DNA from 3 places in the Lysinibacillus sp. FSL R5-0849 genome. Region 2 is predicted to be linked to each of the others. Evidence: predicted binding sites of a transcription regulator. Region 2 holds the regulator's gene; each other region holds the start of a gene.

Region 1 (8,480 bases), 490 kb from region 2:
TTCTCGTCATATGCAATTTGCAGGGGATCGTTATGATGTAGTACCTGGTGAAGAAGAAGATAATAAAGAAGAAGGATCCAAACTTCAAATGATACTTGGCGTTGCTGTAGTAGGTATTCTTTCCTTTTTATTTGGAAAATTTGCCTTTACACTAATTCCAGTTTTTATAGCTGATTTTTTCTCTAAATGGATTGAAGGAAAAACGGGCCAAATTTTACTTGAAAGCGGTATTAAACTACTATTACTGCTCACATATTTATATTTTATCTCGTTAACGCCTCTCATCAAACGAGTATTTCAGTACCATGGAGCCGAGCATAAAGTCATCAACTGCTATGAAGCTGGTTTAGACGTTACAGTTGAAAACGTCCAAGCACAATCACGTCTACACTATCGTTGTGGTAGTAGCTTTATTCTTTTCACAGTCTTTGTCGGCATGTTCTTATATTTCTTTGTGCCAACTGACCCGCTATGGCTACGTATTTTAGATCGTATTTTATTAATTCCAGTAGTACTAGGAATATCATTTGAAGTATTACAGGCAACAAATGCTTGCCGTAATATCCCTGTATTACGATTCCTTGGCTATCCTGGTCTATGGCTTCAATTGCTAACGACTCGCGAACCAAAGGATGATCAAGTGGAAGTTGCCATTGCATCCTTTAATATGCTACTTCAAGTAGAGCAACAGCCAGAAATAGCAGCAACATTAAATCATGATTAAGGAAAAGGCAGTCCCAACGTAAGTTGTTGGAACTGCCTTTTTTATATAGATGCTAGCCTTGCATTTTTCGTTTAAATGCCATAATCGCAGCTCGATAAACCTATCCAAAGGGATGAAACGTACAACTAAACTTACTTGGAAACTTTCCTATTGACTGTAAGGGCAGTAAATATCCCCATCATACTAGGCAGAATACTGAATAATAAAAACAGCCAATTATTTGTTAGGATCGAGATAATGGTAAAAATAAGTAGTGATGCGACATTGATGCATATACCTAACTTCACATAAGAAGGCTTAAAAGGTATTGGTCTGTACATGTTGATAGTCAAAATGAGCCCAATGATCGCCCAGCTCCCTAAGTGTACAAATAAAAGTACAGCTAAAACCATGGCAGTGCTTAATTTAATCCCAAACACTACTAAAGAAAAGAAAATATAAATTGCTGCTAACGTCAAATACCAGGAATAAGATTTCGCCTTTTGCCAAATATGGTCGTGTACTTCATCTAAGCCTCTATTTTTCTTCGCTTTTTTCCTTCCGAACCACCAGCCAAGGATGCCAAAAATCATCCCGCCGTACAGTCCAAGAATACCCCCTATAGAAAATTCCATTATGTCATTCCCTCCTCTTCGAAAATAAAAACTTCCTCAATCGTGCAGTTGAACGCTTTTGAAATATTGTAGGCAAGCTCTAATGATGGATTGAATTTTCCCGATTCAATTGCAATAATTGATTGTCGTGAGACACCCACTACATTAGACAAATCCTCCTGCGTAATCTTTTTCGATTTCCGCAATTCACGAATTCTGTTTTTCATAATGCCTCCTCATTAAATGTAAAGTAAACTGTACATTTAGTAATAAGTAAAGTTTACTTTACATCTTTTATTATGTCAAGCTAGCTTTACAATTTGATTTTCGTTTAAACAATGAGATGTGAGGGGCTTAGCGTAAAAATCCGTTTATTAAAACAGGAAATAAAAAAAGCGTGTTTTGAAAAATCAAAACACACTTGGGATCTCCACACTATTTATTTAGTGTAACCCTTTCTATTTCAACACTTTACTATGAATAATATTTATAATTTTCTGTTGAGCGTCTAGTGCTTCGGGGATGGGCATGACAACAAATACATGGTTCATTTTAGGATAAACAAAGGTTGTAATATCAATCCCTTGCTCGCTTAGTTGTTCATCAAACTTTACTGCATCTGGATATAAACTTTCATGGGTGCCAATAAAATGAGTAATACTCGCTAGACCTTGAAAATCACCATAAATTGGACTAATCAATGGGTCCTTTAGATCCTTATCAGCTGCCCATATCTTTGTGATGACGCTCATTCCTTCACTAGCTAGCATAGGGTCCTTTTCTTCATATTCAGGGATAAGAGGATTTTCTAGACTTAGGTCAACACAAGCCGATAGTAAAATAATATCTTGTGGCTGTGGCAAATGGTTTTGCTTTAAAAGCTGGGCCAAACCAAGTGCTATATTACCTCCTGCAGAATCTCCTATAATCGTTAATTGATTGGAGCTTTCAACCGACTCTAAAATCCTATTATAGAGATGAAGTATTTTTTGGTACGTGTCCTTATGATTAAAATGAGGTACTTTTGGATATATCGGAGCGATAACTTTTGCCTGTAATGCTTGTGCTATTTTATCCATGAACAGCCAGTGTAAATTTAACGGTTGATTCGTCCAAGCACCACCATGAATATAGAGAATCACTTTTTGCTTCGAGGACTTTTGATCATTTAATGTAAAAACTTGCATATCCTCAAAAGTTTGTTCATCCTTAACACTTAAAAATTGAACATCATCCCCAATGACATAAGGCTGATTATTCACAGTTGCTCTTTGCTTGATGAACTGTTTAGCATTTTCAACACTAGAAAAACTCACTTTATTACTCTGGGAAAATAACAACTTTTCAAATAAAACACTTTCTTCAGAACGCTCTCCATTAAAAATTACTACACTCATTACTTTATCCCCTTTCACCATTTTTTTATCTAGCTGGATGTATGAGAACCCTAAATAAACAAGCCTTAAAATCAAATGTCATTAGCTAGTACTTTACAAAATAGGTGTTGTCGTCAAACTTTATTACAATTGACCGGACATTATTTTAATTCCACAAATTGGCGTATACTCCTTCAAATTTGCATGTTAAATATAAAATATCTATCCGCTTCTTTGAAGAAATAAAGCTGGGTTAAAATGAATGAAGTTCCCAAAGCGTTTTTGAGAACTTAATTTTGCTTACCATTTATCCGTATGAACCCGAATCAGTATTATTTTTTATTTTTTATTTTTTATTTTTTATTTTTTAGCTCTAATAGTATAGGTACTATATTTAGTAAGATAGAAACAATTGTCAAAAACCATAATGCCCTTTCCATACCTGGTACTACATCCTCTAAAGCTGCCCAATCTTCTACTTGTACCCAGCTAGATACAAAACTATATTCCGAACAAAGTGTCAATGCTGTAAATGATAACCCCATTGCCATCGCTAGTTTATAATCTTTACCTGTTGTATACAAATAAAGATTTATAAAAGTTGTTACTATAGCAATAAGTCCGAATAGTAACCACATTATTCTACCTCCCTTTTCAATATAGACATAAATTGTAATGAGGATGTTCCCAGCCCTTAATTGGAAATTATTATAATTATTGTTGTAAATCCACACTTTCCTGATGCGACTCCTATATATATAAATGTTTGATTGGTAATGATTCTTTCTTGCTTTAATGGAGATTTTACCATAAGGATATATATTCCAACATAATCAGCCTTTCACCAGAAACATTGTTATAAAAGTATTCCACTCTTCCTTTAAGTACAATACTAATCGGCACCAGAACTTTGTCCAAAACCCATTCTTCAATATCCTCACAATAGATGATGAACATTTAGTCGAATAAGTTTTGATTCTACTGGAGTCATATCAGACCTATAATTTTCAGAAAAATATAAAAAAATAACCTCTTACGGCCATAATACCGAAGAGGTTACTTTTAATCAAAATTTATTACCGTTTTCATTCTTTTATTCAAAGCAACAAGAACATAAAATTTACAGGCCGCATTTTAACTGTGCGCCACAGTTTGTACAAGTATTACAGCCGCCCATTTCTTCGACTGTTCCTTTACGACATACTGGACATGTATTTCCTACGTCCGAGCCAATTACCGTCGTGGACTCTAGTGCTTGAATCGTATCAACTAATACGACTGGACGTGTTGTATGTTCTTCTACTAATTCTTCCTCAAATGATAGTTGATCCATATCATTTTCTTCGGCTTTTAGCGTAAGTACCTGTGAATCACGGCTACCATCCACATAGACCGTACCACCTTTAGCGCCACCTTTATATAGTCTCTCATATACTTTTTCAACTTGTTGTACAGTATAGCCTTTTGGCGCGTTTACTGTTTTAGAGATCGATGAATCAATCCATTTTTGAATAATACATTGTACATCCGCATGTGCCTCTGGTTTTAGCTCCATTGCCGTTACAAACCATTCTGGAAGCTCTTGCTCACTAGCCTCTGGATGACGATCTAAATATTCTTTTACAATTTCAGCTTTCACTTCAATGAACTTACCTAGACGGCCAGAACGGTAGTAAGTGAAGGAGAAATATGGCTCAAGACCTGTTGCTACGCCTACCATTGTTCCTGTTGAACCTGTTGGGGCAACCGTTAATAAATGGGAGTTACGGATACCTGTTGCTAAAATTTGCTCCTTGATGTGAGCAGGCATTTTTTGCATGAAGCCTGTTTCTGTGAAAGCTTTACGTAAACGAGCTGTTTCTTCGTCAGTAGCACCTACTAAGAATGGGAAGCTTCCACGCTCTTTAGCAAGCTCTGTAGACGCCTCATACGCGGTTTCAGCAATTGTTTTAAAGATTTCATCGACTAAAGCATTACCTGCTTCAGAACCGTATTCTTTCTCACAATAAATGAGTAAATCAGCTAGGCCCATTACGCCTAGACCAACACGACGCTCACCAAGTGCTTGTACACGGTTTTCCTCTAAGAAGTATGGAGTTGCATCAATAACATTATCCTGCATACGAACACCAACACGAACCGTTTCACGTAGTGCTTCGTAATCTACAGTTTGATTGTCTTTATTCGCAAATTGTGCAAGGTTTACCGCTGCCAAGTTACACACTGAGTATGGCGCAAGTGGCTGTTCCCCACATGGGTTAGTTGCAACAACGCTTTGACCATATGCCTTTGCATTCGTCATATCATTCGCATTGTCGATAAAGAAAATTCCTGGCTCTGCAGAGTATGTTGCACATACGTTAATTAAATTCCACAATTCTTTCGCTTTGATCGTGCGATATGTGCGGATTTTATAGCCCATTTTCTCCCATTCACGAACGTCACCAACATGATGCCATTCTGTGTTGTAAGCATGCATTTCTTCTTTCGAGTATTCTTCAACCGCTGGGAAACGCAGTTCGAAATCAGCATCGTTTTCAACAGCTTCCATAAATTCTTTTGTTAATGTTACGGAGATGTTTGCACCTGTTAAAAACTCTGAGTTATGCACAGTATATGTGCCACCATCACGTAATTTATTTTCAGCCTCACGAATAATGGCTGTATCAAATCCACCTAAACCTTCAATGCTTTTATAGTTTACAATGCCTTGATACATAGCTTCTTCCTGCATAGAAAGTGGCTTGAAGTTTAATTTCTCTTTAGCTAGACGAATGATTGTTTCATCCGTTGTATTTTCAATTAGGTAACGAAGGATACGTGGGTTTTGCATTTTCGAAATAATAAACTCCACAATATCTGGATGCCAATCGGCAAGCATAATCATTTGTGCTCCACGACGTGAGCCACCTTGCTCTACAAGATGTGTTAATTTAGCAATATCATCTAACCAAGAAACAGAACCTGACGATTTACCGTTTACTCCACGTGCCAATGTGTTGCGAGGACGTAATGTGGAACCATTTGTTCCTACTCCACCACCACGGCTCATAATTTCCATTACTTGTTTACGGTGATCACTAATACCTTCACGTGAATCCGCAACAAAAGGCATTACGTAACAGTTAAAGAATGTTACATCTGTTTCAGATCCTGCTCCGTATATTACTCGTCCTGCAGGAATGAACTTTAAGGACACTAATTGCTCATAAAATTTTTCAAACCATTCTTGGCGTTTTTCTGGTGTTTTTTCAACAACCGCCAGTCCTGTTGCATTTCGTTTAGCGATTTGTTCATAAAAAATCTCAAGAGGCTTCTCTAGCACGTCAATTGAACGCGTAATCACACCCGTTTCTTGCTCCTGTGGATCGTCTAAAACGCTACGATAATCTTCCTCAATCAAAATATCAGCTGTTTTTGTAGTCATGTCCAGCTTTTGAATTGTCCCTAAACCACGTGCAGGGAACTTTGGATCAGCTTTTACCGTTAAAACAACAAAGTCACCGGCTTTTAGTGTTTTCTTTTCTGTGTCTTTAAACGAGTAGCGATCGATCATGACAAGTCTTGATACACCTTTGTGCGTGATGTGCATATCAGGCGTTACAGGGTGTACCTGCAGGAATTGTTCGATATCTTTGTTTAACTGTTCAAATTGATTGTTTACATCGGGTTGATGATTTGTGAGTACCATCGTTTTGCCTCCCTTACAAAATAAATACACAATATCATGTGTTGTTAAACACTACATATTGTGTATATGTCTTTAAAAAAGATACTATATATAGACTTTCAATTCAACTCTTGCTTTTTTCAATAGAATCGTAACTACTTGTAATAGCAAGGATTTAACGCTTAAAAATATTTTTTTTATACCATTTTTTACTTTTTGAAGTTCCACTCATCAGATGCATATTTTTTTTCTTCTAATGCACGGACATATTCTAACTGCTCCTCAGAAAGTGTAAATGGTTTTAATTCAATTTGCAACGATTTTGCAAAACCATCTCGAAAAGCAGTCACACATTGTTCAACTGTCACAGGTTCATCCACAAGACTGTTAATCGCTACTGCTTTCTCTGGTAATTTTCTGCGCATACGATCCTTCGCTTCTTCACTCGAAAAATTAAAGACCGATAATAACTTCTCCTGATCTAAATCTAATAAAATGGCACCATGCTGCAATATAACACCTTTTTGACGTGTTTGCGCACTTCCCGCTATTTTTTTCCCTTCAACTACCAGCTCATACCAGCTTGGAGCATCAAAGCATACTGCACTTTTCGGACTCTTTAAGTCTGCTCTTTTCTCCTCTGTATCAGGGACACTAAAATAGGCATCCATCCCTAAGTTATGGAAACCTTGCAAGATGCCTTCACTTAGCACACGGTACGCCTCTGTCACTGACTCTGGCATATTTGGATAGCTTTCTGTTACGATGACACTATATGTGAGCTCATGCTCATGCAGCACAGCTCGTCCACCAGTTGGTCGACGTACAAAACCTAAGCCTTGCTCACGTACAGCATCTAAATTTATATCTTTTTTGGCTTGCTGAAAATAACCGATTGATAATGTTGCCGGTTCCCACTCATAAAAACGAATGACTGGTGGAATTAACCCCTCACTATGCCAATCAAGTAATGCTTCATCTAGTGCCATATTAAAAGAAGGACTACATTTCCCTGAATTTAAAAAATACCAAGTTGTCATATGTTCATCTCCTACAATTTATAAAAATACCTCAGGCCCCACCTGCGGTTCAACCTTAACGAAGATTACGTTACAGTTCAAGTTGTGGCTTTGCAAACGATATCGACGAATTCGCCACAATCTAGTTAATTTTATCAAACTCATTGGACTATCGCTAGCGCATCTTTTATAATAATAAAGAAGATAGAAAGGGGTAAGAAAATCTTGGACATACTTATCACAATCGGTGTCGTTTTAGTAGTCGTAATTGCATACATCGGTATTAATGCACTAAGACTCAAAAAAGCTGTAACCAACTTAACACAAGAACAATTTATTGAAGGCTATCGTAAAGCGCAGCTAATCGATGTTCGTGAACAAAAAGAATTTGATGCTGGTCACATTCTTGGCGCACGAAATGTTCCTTCCACAACATTACGTCAACGTTATAAAGAAATTCGCCCAGATTTACCAGTATATTTATACTGTCAAAATACAGGCCGTAGCTCACGTGCTGCACTATTTCTTAAAAAACGTGGGTACAACCAAATTTACCAACTTCAAGGCGGTTTCAAAACTTGGACAGGTAAAATAAAAGCCAAAAAATATTAATATTTCCCTAAAAAAAGTCGTCTCAAAGAACTAGGAGACGGCTTCTTTTTATACAAAAAATTCAGAGTTTCTACTATATTATATCTATTGCAAAATTTTAAGTGGCTATTTCGTACACTCTTTCATACTATAGTGATCCTCTCTCCCCTCACTTGTCCCACTCCATTTCTTCACATAAACCTTTCGTATTTACCCATTTGCGCATACTACGGAAATCTTTGTATGTCCAAAAATACTAATTATCGTTAGTAATTTTCATTTATTCACTACATTCTTCTATTTTTCTGAAAATAATATAAATTTCTAGTTGAATATTTGTAAAAGCACTGCTAGGATATATAATATCTTAAAATAATATTTATGTTAAAAAATTAATAAGCTATGAATGCTATGGATCAAACTATAGCAGGAGCAGTTCTGGAGAGAGCGCAATTTGCGTCGCCGAAGGGTTCACTATCTCAGGCAAAAGGACAGAGGAGTAATAAC
Region 2 (8,480 bases):
CCACCAGAATTATCGGAGCAATTCCCTTATATACGCAAGCTAATTGATGCTTATGGAATTAAGCAATATGAACAAGACCTATATGAAGCGGATGATATTATTGGGACGCTGGCAAAAGAGGCTTCATCACAGGATATGGATGTTATCATCGTATCTGGAGACCGCGATTTAACACAGCTTGCGACAGAGCAAGTTACGGTTTATATTACGAAAAAAGGGATTACGGAAATTGAGAGAAATACGCCAGCCTTTATTGCAGAAAAATACGGTTTAACGCCCTTACAAATTATTGATATGAAGGGCTTAATGGGGGATTCTTCAGATAATATTCCTGGTGTGCCAGGTGTTGGCGAAAAGACGGCTGTCAAACTATTAAAAGAGCATGGCTCCGTTGAGGCACTTTACGAGGCGATGGATACATTGAAAGCTTCTAAGATGAAAGAAAAGCTGGTAGCCAATGAAGAGCAGGCTAAGATGAGTAAGAAGCTGGCAACGATTTTTACAGATGCCCCAATTACCATTTCATTAACTGATCTCGCGTACCATGGACCGAATGAAGAAGAATTGATCAATGTATGGCGTGAGCTCGGCTTTAAATCATTGCTCGAGAAAAGTGATTTTACTGTGCAGGAGCAAGAGCAAACACCTTTTGATTTTGAACAAATTCAAGAAGTTCGACAAGAAGACTTACAAGATGTGATGGCTGTGCATGTTGAGCTAGAGAATGAACATTACCAAACTTGTGCGCTACTTGGAATTGCCTTATCTGATGGGACCAAGACTCAATACATTCCTTTTGATATTGCGGCAAAATCAGATATATTACGTTGCTGGTTAGAGGACTCCTCAAAAATAAAATACATGTCTGATTCCAAAGCGTCTCAAGCAGCATTAAAACGAGCAGGTATTCAATTAGCTGGCATTGATTTTGATTTAGTGCTTGCTTCGTATATTAATAATCCTGGACTTAGTGGGGATGATGTTGCCACTCTTGCAAGGGAGCTTGGGTATTATGATGTACAAGCAGATGAAACGGTCTATGGCAAGGGGGCTAAACGTGCTATACCTGAAATAGATAAGCTTGCACAGCATGTTAGCCGAAAAGCTTATGCTGTCTGGTCATTACAGCCGAAGCTAGAGGCATTATTAAAGGAAAATGAACAATTTGATCTTTATAAAGACTTGGAATTGCCACTGGCAGCCATTTTAGGTGAGATGGAAAGTGAAGGCATTACCGTTAACCGTGCTACGCTAGAAAAAATGGGCCAAGAGCTTAATGAAAAGCTTGTTGTGCTTGAACAAGAAATTTATGCGGAGGCAGGAGAAACGTTTAATATTAATTCACCAAAACAATTAGGTGTTATTTTATTCGATAAATTAGGTTTACCTGTTATTAAAAAAACGAAGACGGGCTATTCAACGGCTGCTGATGTATTAGAGAAGTTAAAATCTGAGCATGCCATTATTGAATATATTCTGTTATATCGTCAGCTTGGTAAATTACAGTCTACTTATATTGAAGGGTTGCTAAAGGAAATCCATGAAAAGGATAGCAAGGTGCATACTCGTTTCCAACAAGCTTTAACTGCTACAGGACGACTAAGCTCAACAGATCCAAATTTACAAAACATCCCTATCCGTTTAGAGGAGGGACGTAAAATCCGTCAAGCATTTGTTCCTTCAAATGAGAATTGGATACTGTTTTCAGCGGACTATTCGCAAATCGAATTACGTGTACTCGCACATATGTCGGAGGATAAAAACCTTGTAGAGGCCTTCCGTGAAGGGATGGACGTTCATACACGAACAGCGATGGACGTATTCCATGTATCCGAAGATGAAGTTGATAGTAATATGCGTCGTGCAGCGAAGGCTGTTAACTTTGGGATTGTTTATGGTATCAGTGATTATGGTCTATCACAAAATTTAGATATTACCCGTAAGGAAGCGGCAACTTTTATTGATAAATATTTCGCTAGTTTCCCAGGTGTTAAACAGTATATGGATGATATTGTGCAAAATGCGAAGTTCAATGGCTATGTTACAACAATTTTAAATAGACGTCGTTATTTACCAGATATTACGAGCTCAAACTTTAATTTAAGAAGCTTTGCTGAGCGTACGGCGATGAATACCCCGATTCAGGGAAGTGCTGCGGATATTATTAAAAAAGCGATGATTGATATGGATGCTCGACTAAAAAAGGAAAATATGCAGGCAAAGCTACTTTTACAAGTGCATGATGAGTTGATTTTTGAAGCACCTAAGGAAGAGATTGCGTTGCTAGAAAAAATTGTGCCAGAGGTAATGGAAAATGCAATCGAGCTCTCCGTACCGCTAAAAGTAGATTTTAACCATGGTTCGACATGGTATGAAGCAAAATAAGGAGGGGTTCAAATGCCTGAATTACCAGAGGTAGAAGGTGTCGTCCAGGCATTGAAGCCAAAGGTTGAAGGACGTACAATTCAACATGTACAGCTATCTGAAAGGGTACACTTTTCTTTTAGTGAGGGGAAACAATGTATTGTTAAGCAAGCAGAGCCTGATGCATTTGAATTAACGTTGTCTGAAATGACGATTACAAAAATTGAACGACGTGCAAAATATATTTTCTTTCACTTATTCAAAGATGAGGTTCCTTATGTACTTGTTAGTCACTTAGGAATGACAGGTGCATGGTTTGTTGTGAATTCACCAGAAGACATCGATGAAGCAAAATTCCAAAAGCATATACATGCCACCTTTAAGATGGCTGATGGTGGTTACTTAATTTATTCAGATATACGACGCTTTGGTGAACTACGATTTCTGGCAAAAATTGAAGATCATGTACCATTAACAAAAATGGCGCCAGAGCCGTTTGATGAATTAGCGTGTGATTTTTTTATAACAAAATCAACATTACCAAAATATGAGAATAAGGCCGTAAAAGAAGTGATTATGGATGGGCAAGTCGTTTCGGGCTGTGGCAATATTTATGCAACAGAGGCGCTGTTTGCTCAAAAAATTCATCCTGCTCGAAAAATGAACCATATTAGTGAGAAGCGTAAACGAGCATTATTTGAGGAGATCGTTGCTGTTTTGCGTCAAAGTATTGAAGCAGGTGGTTCTACCATCTCTGATTATCGAAATATTAATGGGGAAGCTGGGAGCATGCAGAATCGTTTGAAAATGTATGGGAAAAAGATATGCCCAGCATGTGAAACGGCAACAAGTCAAATGACGATTGGTGGGCGAACATCGGTTTTTTGCCCAAATTGTCAACATTAAAGGGGATTTAACAATGATTATCGGACTTACAGGAAGTATTGCAAGCGGAAAAAGTACAGTAGCAAAAATGATGCTCGAACTAGGATTACCGATTGTTGATGCAGATATTGTAGCGCGAGATGTCGTCGAGCCAGGAACGGAGACACTGGCATTTATTGCAGAAAACTTTGGCCAAGATATTTTACTAGAGGATGGCAATTTAAATCGGACAATGCTCGGAGATATTATTTTTCATGAGCCTGCCAAACGCAAAATTTTAAATGATATTATGCATCCGGCCATTAGAAAGGAAATGCTACGACAACGTGATGCCTATTTAGAGGATGGCCATGAGCATGTTGTCATGGATATTCCCCTGTTATTTGAAAGTAAGCTTCAGCATTTTGTAGAGCGTATCATTGTAGTGTCGGTAAGTGAAGAGGTTCAGCTTCGACGCTTAATGGAACGCAATCATTTATCAAAAGAGGATGCCTTAGCACGCATGCACTCACAGTTGCCTATGTCTGTCAAAGAAAAGGGAGCTCATGCGGTCATTTATAATAATGAGAATCTGGAAAATACAGAGGAACAACTAAAGAAAATTCTAGCTTTCTGGGGTGTAATTTAAAGTGTTTCAAGCTAAAAATGTGTAGCAAGTAAATCTTGCTACACATTTTTTTTATGGGCAAATGCCATAATAAAAGATAATTTTTCAGAAAATAAGAACTTTTATAATATGACTATTTAATGTTCATCTTTTTTAAAATTGTGTTATACTAATCACCATAAAGTATATAATTAATCTGAGTATGTACTCACAGGAGGATTTTTAAATGACAGTATCAATTGCTATTAATGGTTTCGGACGTATCGGACGTATGGTTTTCCGCCAAGCGATCGTACAAGAAAATTTAAATATTGTTGCTATTAACGCTAGCTATCCAGCAGAAACGTTAGCACATTTGATTAAGTATGACACAAATCACGGAACATTTGAAGGTACAGTAGAACCAGCAGGCGATGCTTTAGTTGTAAATGGTAAACGTGTTCAAATTATTAGCGAACGCGATCCATTAAAATTACCTTGGGCTACAATGGGTGTTGATATCGTTATCGAAGCTACAGGTAAATTTAATGAACGTGATAAAGCAGCAATGCACTTAGAAGCTGGCGCGAAAAAAGTTATCTTAACAGCACCTGGTAAAAACGAAGATGTAACAATTGTTTTAGGTGTGAATGATGACAAACTTGATATTGCTAAACATGATGTAATTTCAAACGCTTCTTGTACAACAAACTGCTTAGCACCAGTTGCAAAAGTATTAAATGATACATTTGGTATTGAAAATGGTTTAATGACAACTGTTCATGCTTATACAAACGATCAAAAGAACTTAGATAATCCACATAAAGATTTACGTCGTGCACGTGGGTGTGCACAATCAATTATTCCTACATCTACAGGCGCTGCCAAAGCATTAAAATTAGTTTTACCTGAGTTAGAAGGTAAAATTCATGGTATGGCACTTCGCGTTCCAACACCAAATGTTTCTTTAGTTGACCTTGTAGTAGATTTAAATACAGATGTAACAGTTGATGCTGTTAATGCAGCATTTGTAAAAGCTGCAACAGAAGGTCCAATGAAAGGCATTTTAAATTTCTCAGTTGAGCCACTAGTATCTTCTGATTACAACACAACGACTTACTCATCAACAGTTGATGGACTTTCCACAATGGTATTAGGTAACCGTAAAGTAAAAGTACTTGCTTGGTATGACAATGAGTGGGGTTACTCTGCACGCGTTGTTGACCTAGTGAAAAAAGTGGCTAATGCATTAGAAACGGTAAACGCATAATATTTTCATTTTGAGCACATTGAAATCTAACTGGTTTCAATGTGCTTTTTTAAAAAAACTTTCCTTGTACTTTAGGTGCTTTAGGTTTATCATGAGCTCACTACGTGAATGCACTTTTCTTATATGTAGGAAATTTGTTATAATAGAAATATTAAATTGTTGTAAACCAGGAGAGTAATTATATGAGATGTCCATCTTGCCAATTTAACGGAACGCGTGTTGTGGATTCGAGGCCAGTAGATGATAATAAAGAAATTCGTAGACGTCGTGAATGTGAGTCATGTGGCTTCCGTTTTACAACGTTTGAAAAAATTGAAGAGACCCCATTAGTTGTAGTGAAAAAAGAAGGTTCACGAGAGGAATTTAGCCGTGAAAAGGTACTTCGTGGACTTATTCGTGCCTGTGAGAAACGCCCAGTTGCGCTTGATATACTGGAGCAACTTGTCCTATCGATTGAAAAAGATCTTCGTCGTATTGGAAATTCAGAAGTACGCTCAGAAGATGTCGGTGAATTGGTAATGGATCGCTTAGCCAAAATTGATGAGGTGGCTTATGTCCGTTTTGCATCGGTCTACCGACAGTTTAAGGATATCAATGTCTTTATTGAGGAGATTAAAGATATTATTCAACGTCAAACGGAGCAGAAATCATAGAAAATAGAGAGGATGAATGACGTTGATTCATTTATTTAAGGAATTGCAGCCTGGCGATCCTTTTGACATTCGTCTACCTCATGCATTTTCTACTCAAGAGCGTCAATTAGTAACATTATTCTATCAACCGTTAACGGGCTCAGACCCTATTAGCCTTTATTTAACTTTATGGGCAGAAGCAGAACAGATACCAAAGACGCAAATGACACATTATTATTTAATGAATGTGCTCGGTCTGCCTATTGGTAAAGTGTTTGAGGCACGTATAGCCCTTGAAGCGATTGGTTTACTACGTACATGGAAAAAAGAAAATGCTGGTGAGCGAAGTTTTTTATATGAGCTACAGCGCCCATTAGATGCGGAAAGCTTTATGAAAGACCCCTTGTTGTCGATGTTTTTATTTAGCAAAATTGGAGAGCAGGCATATCGTAATTTACGTCAACGTTTTATATACCCTGTGAGGGACGCGGATTTTAAAGATGTATCTCGTGCCTTTATAGATGTCTATAAGCCCGTTCATTCCAATATTCCATCAGATTTACAAGTGGATACGAATCGTAAGGATAAACAACAAAGGGTGTATCCTTTTTATTTGGAGCAATTTGACTTCGATCTGTTGCAAGCAGGTTTATCTGAGCAATTGGTGCCATCCAATTTACTGACATTAGAAGTTCGTGAGGCTATTGCTAAGCTGGCATTTTTATATCATTTAACAGCGCTTGATATGCAAAAAGTAGTGATTCTTGCTTTGGACGATGATTTAGGGATTTCACAAGAGCGCTTACGCAAGGCAGCTGCTGATTTCTATAAGTTAACGATGTCAAAAGAGCCACCAAAAATAGCGAGAGTTAGCGAGCCGTTGCCAGTAGAAGAAACTGGACAAAAATCAAAGGATCAGGAGCTACAACACTATTTAGAGACTACGGCTCCTATTCAAGTGTTGCGTGACATTAATAATGGGAAAGAACCTTTGCAAACCTCTGTACAACTTGCAGAAAGTTTAATTGTGCAGCACGGCATGCCGATTGGGGTAGTCAATGCGTTACTTGAGTATGTTATGTTAACAACGGATATGAAGTTACCTAAAAAATATGTGGAAACAATTGCGGATCATTGGGTTCGTAAAAATATCCAAACTGCTAAAGAAGCAATGGAACTTGCACGCCAAGAGCATGATAAATATACAACTTGGAAAAACAAACCACAAACAACCACTAAAACGAGCCAGCGAACTAAGGGACGTTCAGGACATCAACGAGAAGAAAAAGTCCCCGAGTGGTTTTATAAACGTGATGAGAAACAAGAGGAAAGTACTTCTAGCACGATAGATTTTGAAAAAGAACGTCAAAAAATATTAGAGATGCTAGGGAAAAGTGAATAGTAAAGAAGGTGAGCAACAATCGAACCTATAAATGGACCATTAAAACGAGCTATTAATGTACCCTCGTTTCAAGAACGCTATGAAGCCATGCGACGTGAAATTTTAGAAAATCCACGCGTACAAGAATTTCTAGCACGTCATGCAGATGAATTAAGCTATGATAATATCGAACGAAATTTACCTAAACTTCATGAATTTATTAGTCAATCTACGGAATGCTGTGGTTGTGATAACACAGAACATTGTACAAACTATTTAAAAGGCTTCCTTCCTACTTTAAGGGTAGTTCGGAATACAGTTGAAATTGATTATGTACGCTGTGAGCAAAAAATTAGAGAAGAAGAGCGTCGGGATGTCGCGAATATGATTGCTAGTATGCATATGCCCAAAGATGTGCTTCAAGCAACGATTCACGATTTAAGTATTGATGATGAGTCTCGAGTGATGATTGCCCAAAAAGCAGCGCAATTTGTTAAAGCGACAAAAGAATCAGGTCATTTACCATCAAAAGGTTTTTACTTATACGGTAAATTCGGCGTAGGGAAGTCTTTTGTACTTGGTGCACTTGCCAATGAATTAGCGTCTATTAAAATACGTTCAGTTGTTGTCTTCGTGCCAGAATTTTTACGGGAAATGAAAAATGCTATTGGCGATAATACATTGAATGAAAAAATAGACTATATTAAAAAGGCTCCTGTTTTAATGCTCGATGATTTAGGGGCAGAAACAATGACCGCATGGACAAGGGATGAAATTTTAGGGACTATTTTCCATTATCGAATGGCTGAACAATTGCCAACGTTTATTACATCTAATTTTAATTATGGAGAATTAGAGCACCATTTAGCCCAATCGCAAAAAGGTGATATTGAGGTTGTCAAGGCGGGCCGTATAATGGAGCGTATTAAAGCCTTAACAGAGCCAATTGAAATGCGTGGCAATAACCGTAGGATGTAACATTGGTAGTTGCATTTTTCGACAATCGAGCGTATACTGACTCATATACTAAATATCAATATGCATTGATGAGGACATGAATTTTGTGTATCAGCTTCTAGAGAGGGAAGTCAACGGCTGAAAGCTTCCTAGTATGAACGCATCATTTACTACCTACTGAGCAGCGAAAGGGATAATCTTTCGCCGGTCCCTAGCCCGTTAGCTAGCCTTGAGCTTCGTCTGACTTGATAAGTCGGAAGGAAGAAGGGTGGAACCACGAGCATACGCTTCGTCCCTTTCCTGAGGGACGGGGCTTTTTTTATTTTGTGGAGAGATCTTGCTCAATTCGAGTTGAAGAGCGCTCATATAAGCAGCCGTATCACTTGATTCATTAGTCAACATTTC
Region 3 (8,480 bases), 2.1 Mb from region 2:
GGATTGACGTAATGCCTATTAATAATACAGTAGGCGGTGCGCCTGGTGGTAATATTCGTGTAGGCTACTTATATAATCCGACACGTGTTTCTTTAGTGACTGGTACAAAGGGAGCGGGTGACCAAGCGAATGGGTGGACAGCAGATGGAAGCCTTGCTTTAAATCCAGGCTTTGTTGATCCAACTAAATTTGCAGATACACGTAAACCAATTGCGGCGGAATTCAAATTCCAGGAAGAGCATGTAGTCATTATAGGAGCGCACTTAAATTCTAAAGGAGGCGATGGTTCACTTTGGGGACCAACTCAGCCGCCAGTGTTAGAATCAGTAACAAAACGTCTTCAGCTTGCTCAAGCCATCAATGATTTTATCGATGAAGGTCTTGCCATCAATCCGGATATAAATATCATTGTAGCAGGGGACATGAATGACTTTGAATTCACACCAGCACTTGAAACATTAAAAGGTGATGTTTTAACGAATATGGTGGATAAAGCCCCAGAGACTGATCGTTTTACGTACTTCTTCCAAGGGAACAATCAAGTGTTGGATCATATTTTAGTTTCGAATAATCTTGCTAACGTTACGGCTATAGACTTGATTCATATTAATGCGAACTTTACAGAAGCGCAGGGGAGAGCATCGGATCATGACCCTGTATTAGTTCAAATTGATTTGAAAGCAGGAAAAGAAGAAATACCAACACCAATAGTACCTGAAAATGTATATAGCTTTAATAACTATAAGACTGGTAAATTAATAATGAATCGTCCAAGCATTTCATTAACGTTAGGAAAAAATACTAATATTAAAAATGGAATTTCAGTATTTAGTCAATATGCCGAATTCCATGGTGAAGGATTTGCAGACAAAACTGTAACAATCAGTCCTAAAAAAGGAAATGCGATTATTGATTTTAAAGGTACGGAAATTGGTGAAATTATTATCGAAGGAAAAAATGTAAAAGAAATTCGTAATTTACCTGCTGGAGCGACTATAACGTATACAAAAGGGGCTTCTGCTGAGGAAATTGAATTTAAGTAATAACTACTTGCAGTAAGAATGTTAGGCATATGTCAATCATTTAGTGGCTTGTTAATTTAAACTGCATGGATCATATTCATGAAGATCAGTATGCCATTCCAAACCCATTTGGAGTGGCTTTTACTTTTCTCATCTTATCAATATCTATGAAAAATGGAGAGTGGGTTCATTTTCATAAAATAGATAAAAAGAATTACCTTTATAAAGTGAATAGATGTACTTCAACTAACGGTGCTTAGTCGGTATTTTAGGCATGAAAACGAAAAATTTGACGAGAAAAAACTAAATAGATATTATAGATATGTTAAGTCCTTAATAGAGTGATTAGACCCAACCAGCTAAACTGTATCTTTTTTTATTGAGATCAATGACTCATATATAATTGGCTTAACAAATGGAATGAAAAAGATATCATACATATAATTAGCGATGTCTTTTGTCTTAATTACAGATATTAAAGGTCTGTAATATATTGTGATATGGAGGGAAATAATGATGAATCAATACGATTGTATGATTATAGGTGGAGGCCCTGCTGGGTTAAGTGCTGCCTTAACATTAGGAAGAGCGCGCAGAAAGGTTGCACTAGTTGATAATGGAACAAATCGGAATCGTGTAACTCAGGAGTCACATGGTTTTTTAACAAGAGATGGGATAAAGCCACAAGAATTTAAGAATCTCGCAAGTAAAGATATAGAATCTTATCCTTCTATAACAATGATGGATCAAACCGTCATAGAAATAATTAAAGATGATATAACTGGTTTATTTCTAGTCAATACTTCGGAAAATAAAACTTATGTAACTGAAAAAATACTGTTAGCTACTGGAATACAAGAGGAATTTCCACTCCCGCAAATCAGACAATATTATGGTAAAAGTTTGTTTAGCTGTCCATATTGCGATGGTTGGGAGCTGCGAGACAAGCCATTGGCTATCATTGCAGAAAACGAGGAGCATATTAGTCATATGACGAAATTGGTTTTTAATTGGTCACAGGATTTAATTGTTTTTACGAATGGTCATCAACTTTCCAAGAAGATTCAAAATGATTTTGAACAAAAGAAAATTAAGGCGTATACAAATACTATTAAAGATTTACATGGGGATGATGGTAACTTATCTAGTGTTGAATTAGAAACAGGTGACAATATTTTAAGAGCGGGTGGTTTTGTTGTGCCAAGTTTTTATCGTCCCAATAAATTTGCTAAACAGCTAAATTGTCAAGTTGATGAAAACGGAACAATTATGACTGATGGTGCTGGACGAACAACTGCGGCTGGAATATATATTGCTGGTGAAACGGAAAAGGGTGGTCCCTCTTCTTTAATGATTGCAGCTGCGGAAGGCTTTAAGGCTGCTTCAAGCATAAACATGGATATAACAATAGAAAGATTTTAAATTTATGGTTAGCTGATGAGTCATATAAAATTCATCAGCTATTTTGAATATGACTAGTCAAGCTGGCGGAGAATGAACTTGGATATGTTATACTATAAATAAATATAGAATAACTAGAAAAGGTACATATTCATTGTAAATTAGCTGAAAAGTGTAGAACCGTTGGTTGCCTCTCACCTGTATGTTGAGCACATTTTAGTAGTCTTCGTAATGTTATGACGACTACTAAAATGTGTCATCATCGTAAGAGAGGAGTCCTACTTTAGACTAGTACAATAAAAAATCTACGAAGATAGGATGTATAGAGTAGGATGCGAGATTTACATCATACTCATAGTTTTAGACATAATTGCATCTTTACTGTAAAGGAAGATGCCTTTTTTATGTATAAAATTACTAGGGTGGCTACGTTTTTAGGTAAATAAGCGACTATTATTTTTGTTCCTATTTTTTAATAAAATAATGCTATCGCTACATGGTTATATTTTATATGATTATGTTTTAGTTCGTTCTACAAGGTTATGTCAGAAAATATGATTAGTCTCAAATTGATGAACTTTTATTTCTCGATTTACTTTTTATATAAAGGATGGTACACTTAAAACTATCGAAAAACAATATATTGTGTTCGTTTTGTGTAGGTACTACTATATGTAGTTTAATAGGGAAGTTCGGTACTATTCCGACGCTGTCCCCGCAACTGTGAAGCTGACGATGATTGTAACCACTGTGTGCATTCGCATGGGAAGGAAATCAGAGATTGAAGCAAAGCCAGGAGACCTGCCTATATAAAACAAATTTATCATTTCTTCGGGGATTAAGAGATGGGAACGTCCGTATTTTTAGTATGTTAACGTTTCCATTTAAGCTATCTCTCTAGAAGAGGTAGCTTTTTTATTTTATGAAAAGAGGGATTACTATGAAACTTTATACAAAAACAATCTGTCCAAAATGCCTTTGGGTAAAATCCGAATTACAACGAGCAGGACTTGAAGCTGAAATTGTTAATATTGATCACGATGAACAAGCGAAAAAAACAATTATAGATGCAGGTTTTTTAAGTGTGCCTGTTTTAGAGGTAGATGAAACATTTATAGGTGAGGTTCAGGAAATTGTTTCTCGTATTGAGATGATTACACTATGATCGTTTACGCTAGTCGTACAGGAAATGTCCGTAATGTAGTATCTAAATTAAGGGCAGAATCTATTGAACTCTCTGAGGAATTAAGCTTGAATAAGCCTTATCTTTTAATTACATATACAGATGGCTTAGGTGACATTCCGGCAAAAGTGCAACGTTTTTTAGAGAAAAATAGAGATTTTTGTAAAGGAGTAGTTGCTAGTGGCAATAGTAACTTCGGACATCATGTCTTTGGCGCTGCTGGGGAAAAAATTGCTACTACCTATCATGTACCCTTAGTGAGGAAGTTAGATTTGCGTGGCAATCAAACAGATTATGAAGCAATACAAATGTTTTATGAAACGAGGGTAATGGGATGAAAACTTATTTAAAGCTTAATAATGACGTACTGAATCGTTATAGTACAACGGGACTACTAGAGCTAGAAAAGGACCGTGAGGCTACTCGCCGCTACTTTTTAGAATATGTCAACGTACGTTTACGTTATTTTATAGATATAGAGGAAAAAATCCGCTATTTAGTGGATGAGGGTTACTACGAGAAAGATTTTATCGACATGTACGAGATGGATTTTATAAAGATGCTGTACAAAAAAGCATATGATTATAATTTCCGCTTCCCATCATTTATGAGTGCAAGCAAATTTTATGACAGCTATGCTATGAAAAGTCGTGATGGTGAAGAAATCTTAGAAAAATATGAGGACCGTATTGTCATTATTGCCCTGTACTTAGCACAAGGGAATACTGTGCTAGCAAAACGTTCTGTTGAAGCAATGATGGAAGCCTATCAGCCAGCAACACCTACAGCATTAAATAGTGGGAAAAAAGCCCGTGGTGAATTAGTAAGCTGCTTTAAATTATCAATGGATGACTCTATGAATAGTATTGCTGAAAATATTGGCTATTGTTTAGAGCTATCACGCCTAGGCGGAGGGGTCGGGGTCAACTTAACGGATTTACGTCCTTTAGGTGATCCAATTAAAGAAATACTAAACCGTGCAAGTGGTGTTATACCAGTTGCAAAATTATTAGAAAACTCTTTTAGTTATTCTAATCAGCTCGGTCAACGAAATGGCTCAGGAGTTGTTTACCTAAATATCTTCCATGCAGATATAGAGAATTTCATTTCATCAAAAAAACCAAATGCTGATGATAAAATTCGCCTCGCAACACTATCAACAGGAATTATTATTCCAAGTATTTTCTTCGATCTGATGAAACGTGATAAAGATATAGTGTTATTTAGTCCATATGATATTTTTAAAGTATATGGTAAACGAATGTCGGAAATTTCAATTTCAGAAATGTACTATGAACTACTTGATAATCCTAAAATCCGTAAAATTAAACGTTTGAATGCGCGTAGACTCTATACTGAGGTGAAAAAAGCTCAATTTGAATCAGGTTATCCTTTTGAAATTTTTGATGATAATGTCAATGAAGTACATCCACTAAAAAATATCGGTCGTGTAAAAATGTCAAACCTATGTACTGAAATCTTGCAAGTTCAAGAAACTAGTGTCATTACAGATCAAGATCAACCAAACGAATATGGGTTAGATGTGTCGTGTAATTTAGGGTCAATTGATATTCATGCAGCGAGTAAAGTAAATGATTTTGAAACATTAATCGATACAGCTATGCACTTATTAACAAATGTGTCACAAATGACATACATCAAAAATGTCCCATCGGTGGCAAAAGCGAATCGATTAATGCACTCAGTAGGGCTAGGTTGTATGAATCTCCATGGACATCTTGTTACGGAGGGCATTATGTATGGCTCGAAAGATTCTATTGATTTCATGGACCGTTTTATGGAAGCAATGAACTATTATTCTCTTAAATCATCGATGGAAATGGCTAAAGAAAAAGCAGAAACGTTCTACCGATTTGAAGATAGCGATTATGCTTCCGGTAGCTATTTTGATCAATATGTAAATAAGAATGAAGAAGAGCTATCATCTGCTGTGTTAAAAGCACTTGGCAACATTCCAATTATCACTAATAAAATGTGGGAATTATTAAAGGAAGATGTTATGGAATATGGTCTATTTCATTCCTATCGTTTAGCGATAGCACCAACCGGCAGTATTTCGTATATTCGTAGCTGTACGGCATCCATCTCTCCTTGTACAGAGCGTGTAGAGGTCCGTGATTATGCAGATAGTCGCACGATTTATCCAATGCCACATTTAACAAACGAAAACAGTCATTTATATGTAGAGGCCTATGATGTTGATCCTTATGATTTAATTGATTTATACGCAGCTTCTCAAAAACACGTTGACCAAGGTATTTCAATGACTCTTTATGTCACTGACAATTGGACAACAGAACAACTAGCTAAAGTATACATTTATGCATGGGTTAAAGGGATTAAGTCCGTTTACTATGTTCGTCAACGATTACAAAGCTTAGAGGAGTGTGTAGCATGTCAAATATAGTGTATGAGGCAGTCAACTGGAATAAGGCAACAAGTGAACTTGCCCAAATTTTCTGGGACCAGCAATGGAAGCAAATTTGGTTTCCTGAAGAAATTGCTGTGAGTAAAGATATTAAACAGTGGAAAAGTTTTGAGCATCAGGACACATATAAAAAAGTGTTTGCAGGACTAACTTTGCTTGATACCGTTCAGACGAATATAGGGATGAATCGTGTTGCTGCTTATACAGACGATTTACAGGAAAAGGCTGTATTAACCGTTTTTGATGCATTTGAGGCAATACATGCTAAATCATATTCTTATATATTTACAACGCTTTGTACAAACGAGGAGATAGACGAGCTCTTTGAATGGGTAAAGAAAAATGAATATTTACAATATAAGGCAAATAAGATTGCGGATATTTATAATAGTATAGAAGAAGGGGACTCTGAGAGCTTATGGAAAGCGATGTTTTCATCCGTTATGCTTGAATCTTTCCTTTTCTATTCTGGATTTTTCTACCCATTATACTTAGGTGGACAAGGTTTTTTAAGAAACAGTGCTGAAATTATTTCTCTCATTTTGCGCGACGAGTCCATTCATGGCGTAGCGGTAGGGTTTTTTGCTCAAAATCTATATAAGCAATTTTCTAAAGAAAAACAAGAATCCTTACAATTATGGGGTTATGAATTATTGCTGGATTTATATCAAAATGAAATGAAATATACCGAGGATATTTATGCGGAGACAGGATTATCGCCTGAGGTAAAAGCCTATGTGCGTTATAATGCTAATAAGGCCTTAATGAATGTCGGCTTTGAAGCCATGTTCCCAGAAGAAGAAGTGAATCCAATCGTCATGAATGGAATTCGTAATGAGGGCTCCACATATGATTTCTTTTCACAAAAGGGGGCTACCTATGCCAAAGCAAAAGTAGCGCCAATTACAGATGACACATTTAATTTTAATCGTTAGGATGAAGAACAATGAACGTAGAAGTAAAAATTAAAAGAATGCATGCAGATGCAATGCTACCAATGCAAGCTAATCCCGGTGATGCTGGGATGGATCTCTATTCCATTGAAACTGTAGAGATACCCGCTGGTGGGACTAAATTAATTAAAACAGGCATTCAAATTGAATTACCTAAAGGAACGGAAGCACAAATTCGACCAAGAAGTGGACTAGCCTTAAAACATAGTATTACAGTGCTCAATAGCCCAGGAACAATCGATGAAGGCTATAGAGGGGAAATCGGTGTTATTTTAATTAATCATGGTCAAGATACGTTCTTAGTAGAAAAATCTATGCGAATTGCCCAAATGGTGATTCAATTTGTCCCTACTATTCAACTACTGGAAGTCAATGAATTATCTCAAACGGTTCGTGGAACTTCTGGATTTGGAGCGAGTGGTACAAAATAAGAGTAAGTTTTAAATAGGCGTATGTCAGGATTGAGTTTGATACTGAACTCAATCCTTTTTATTTTTTTAAAATTGTCACATTCGTGTAACGTAGGTTCAGTACGATTTTCATGAGGTGATAATATGAGAGAAATAAATCATAGGAAACGAATGAAAAATAAGTTCAACATGATAGTCCCCTTTGGTGTGCTTTAATAGTTGTCTTTGCTACTGGCTGTAGTTCTGTGGAGCAAGAAGAAAAACAAAAGAAACAAGAGAAACTGGCAACGCCACAGATGCAAAATGGTTTTTGGGATGAGCAAAGAAAAGGTACAAATTTTATGAATTCCACTTCTCTGCCAGAAAATTATGAAGAGGCTAATGAATTCAACATTGAATTTATCCGTTTAGCGCCTGATAAATGGGCAAAAGAAAGAGATTTTTTATTTGAAGATAAACCTGATGCTACTCCTAATAAAGATTTTTTAATCGGCAATGCAGATCAGTATGAGGGAATTGTTGAAAATGATTTTAAGATGTTAAAAGAAGATTTAGATGCAGCATATGCAAGAGGATCAAAAGTTGTACTGGCTGTTCTTAGTCTTCCGGGAAACCGTTGGAGACAGTTTAATAACTATGAAAATGATGACCGAATTTGGCAAGACTTTAACTATCATGAGCAAGCAGCGCTTTTCTGGAAAGATCTTGCCATGCGCTTAAAAGATCACCCCGCAGTGGTAGGATATAATGTAATTAATGAACCGCATCCTGAAACAGCCACAGGTTTTAATGATTTTTGGACAGAAGACTATGATAAATGGTACGACAAGATAGAAAACACGCCAGCAGATTTAAATAGACTTTATGGAACGATTGTAGATTCTATACGATCTGTAGATGCGGATACACCTATTATTTTAGATTCGGGTTTATTTGCTACGCCTTGGGCAATAAAATATTTAAAACCAATAGAAGACAAAAATGTGCTGTATGCTTTCCATATGTATGAACCGTATGAAATGACAAGCCAAAATCGAAAAAAAGGATTCACATACACTTATC

What was found. The regulator NrdR, encoded in region 2, represses ribonucleotide reductase genes. The targets are predictions, from matches to a motif close to AACACNATATATNGTGTT.
Region 1: the regulator NrdR is predicted to act here: its motif matches at 6,432-6,449, upstream of MKY80_RS14585 (vitamin B12-dependent ribonucleotide reductase).
Region 3: the regulator NrdR is predicted to act here: its motif matches at 3,088-3,105, upstream of MKY80_RS06290 (glutaredoxin).

The regions. Positions count from the first base shown of each region.
Region 1 covers NZ_CP152004.1:2,969,233-2,977,712, forward strand. The annotation lists gene MKY80_RS14560 (DUF1385 domain-containing protein) at 1-724, shown strand, start outside; gene MKY80_RS14565 (hypothetical protein) at 856-1,338, opposite strand; gene MKY80_RS14570 (helix-turn-helix transcriptional regulator) at 1,338-1,544, opposite strand; gene MKY80_RS14575 (alpha/beta hydrolase) at 1,776-2,714, opposite strand; gene MKY80_RS14580 (hypothetical protein) at 3,047-3,331, opposite strand; gene MKY80_RS14585 (vitamin B12-dependent ribonucleotide reductase) at 3,814-6,384, opposite strand; gene MKY80_RS14590 (biotin/lipoate A/B protein ligase family protein) at 6,573-7,403, opposite strand; gene MKY80_RS14595 (rhodanese-like domain-containing protein) at 7,608-7,994, shown strand; glycine riboswitch at 8,402-8,478, shown strand.
Region 2 covers NZ_CP152004.1:3,454,650-3,463,129, reverse strand. The annotation lists gene polA (DNA polymerase I) at 1-2,385, shown strand, start outside; gene mutM (bifunctional DNA-formamidopyrimidine glycosylase/DNA-(apurinic or apyrimidinic site) lyase) at 2,398-3,270, shown strand; gene coaE (dephospho-CoA kinase) at 3,284-3,877, shown strand; gene MKY80_RS17005 (glyceraldehyde-3-phosphate dehydrogenase) at 4,083-5,105, shown strand; gene nrdR (transcriptional regulator NrdR) at 5,288-5,758, shown strand; gene MKY80_RS16995 (DnaD domain protein) at 5,775-7,139, shown strand; gene dnaI (primosomal protein DnaI) at 7,167-8,096, shown strand; gene MKY80_RS16985 (hypothetical protein) at 8,295-8,480, opposite strand, start outside.
Region 3 covers NZ_CP152004.1:1,329,182-1,337,661, forward strand. The annotation lists gene MKY80_RS06280 (chitobiase/beta-hexosaminidase C-terminal domain-containing protein) at 1-1,043, shown strand, start outside; gene MKY80_RS06285 (NAD(P)/FAD-dependent oxidoreductase) at 1,539-2,444, shown strand; cobalamin riboswitch at 3,067-3,247, shown strand; gene MKY80_RS06290 (glutaredoxin) at 3,364-3,588, shown strand; gene nrdI (class Ib ribonucleoside-diphosphate reductase assembly flavoprotein NrdI) at 3,585-3,944, shown strand; gene nrdE (class 1b ribonucleoside-diphosphate reductase subunit alpha) at 3,941-6,034, shown strand; gene nrdF (class 1b ribonucleoside-diphosphate reductase subunit beta) at 6,022-6,990, shown strand; gene dut (dUTP diphosphatase) at 7,002-7,439, shown strand; gene MKY80_RS06315 (cellulase family glycosylhydrolase) at 7,715-8,480, shown strand, end outside.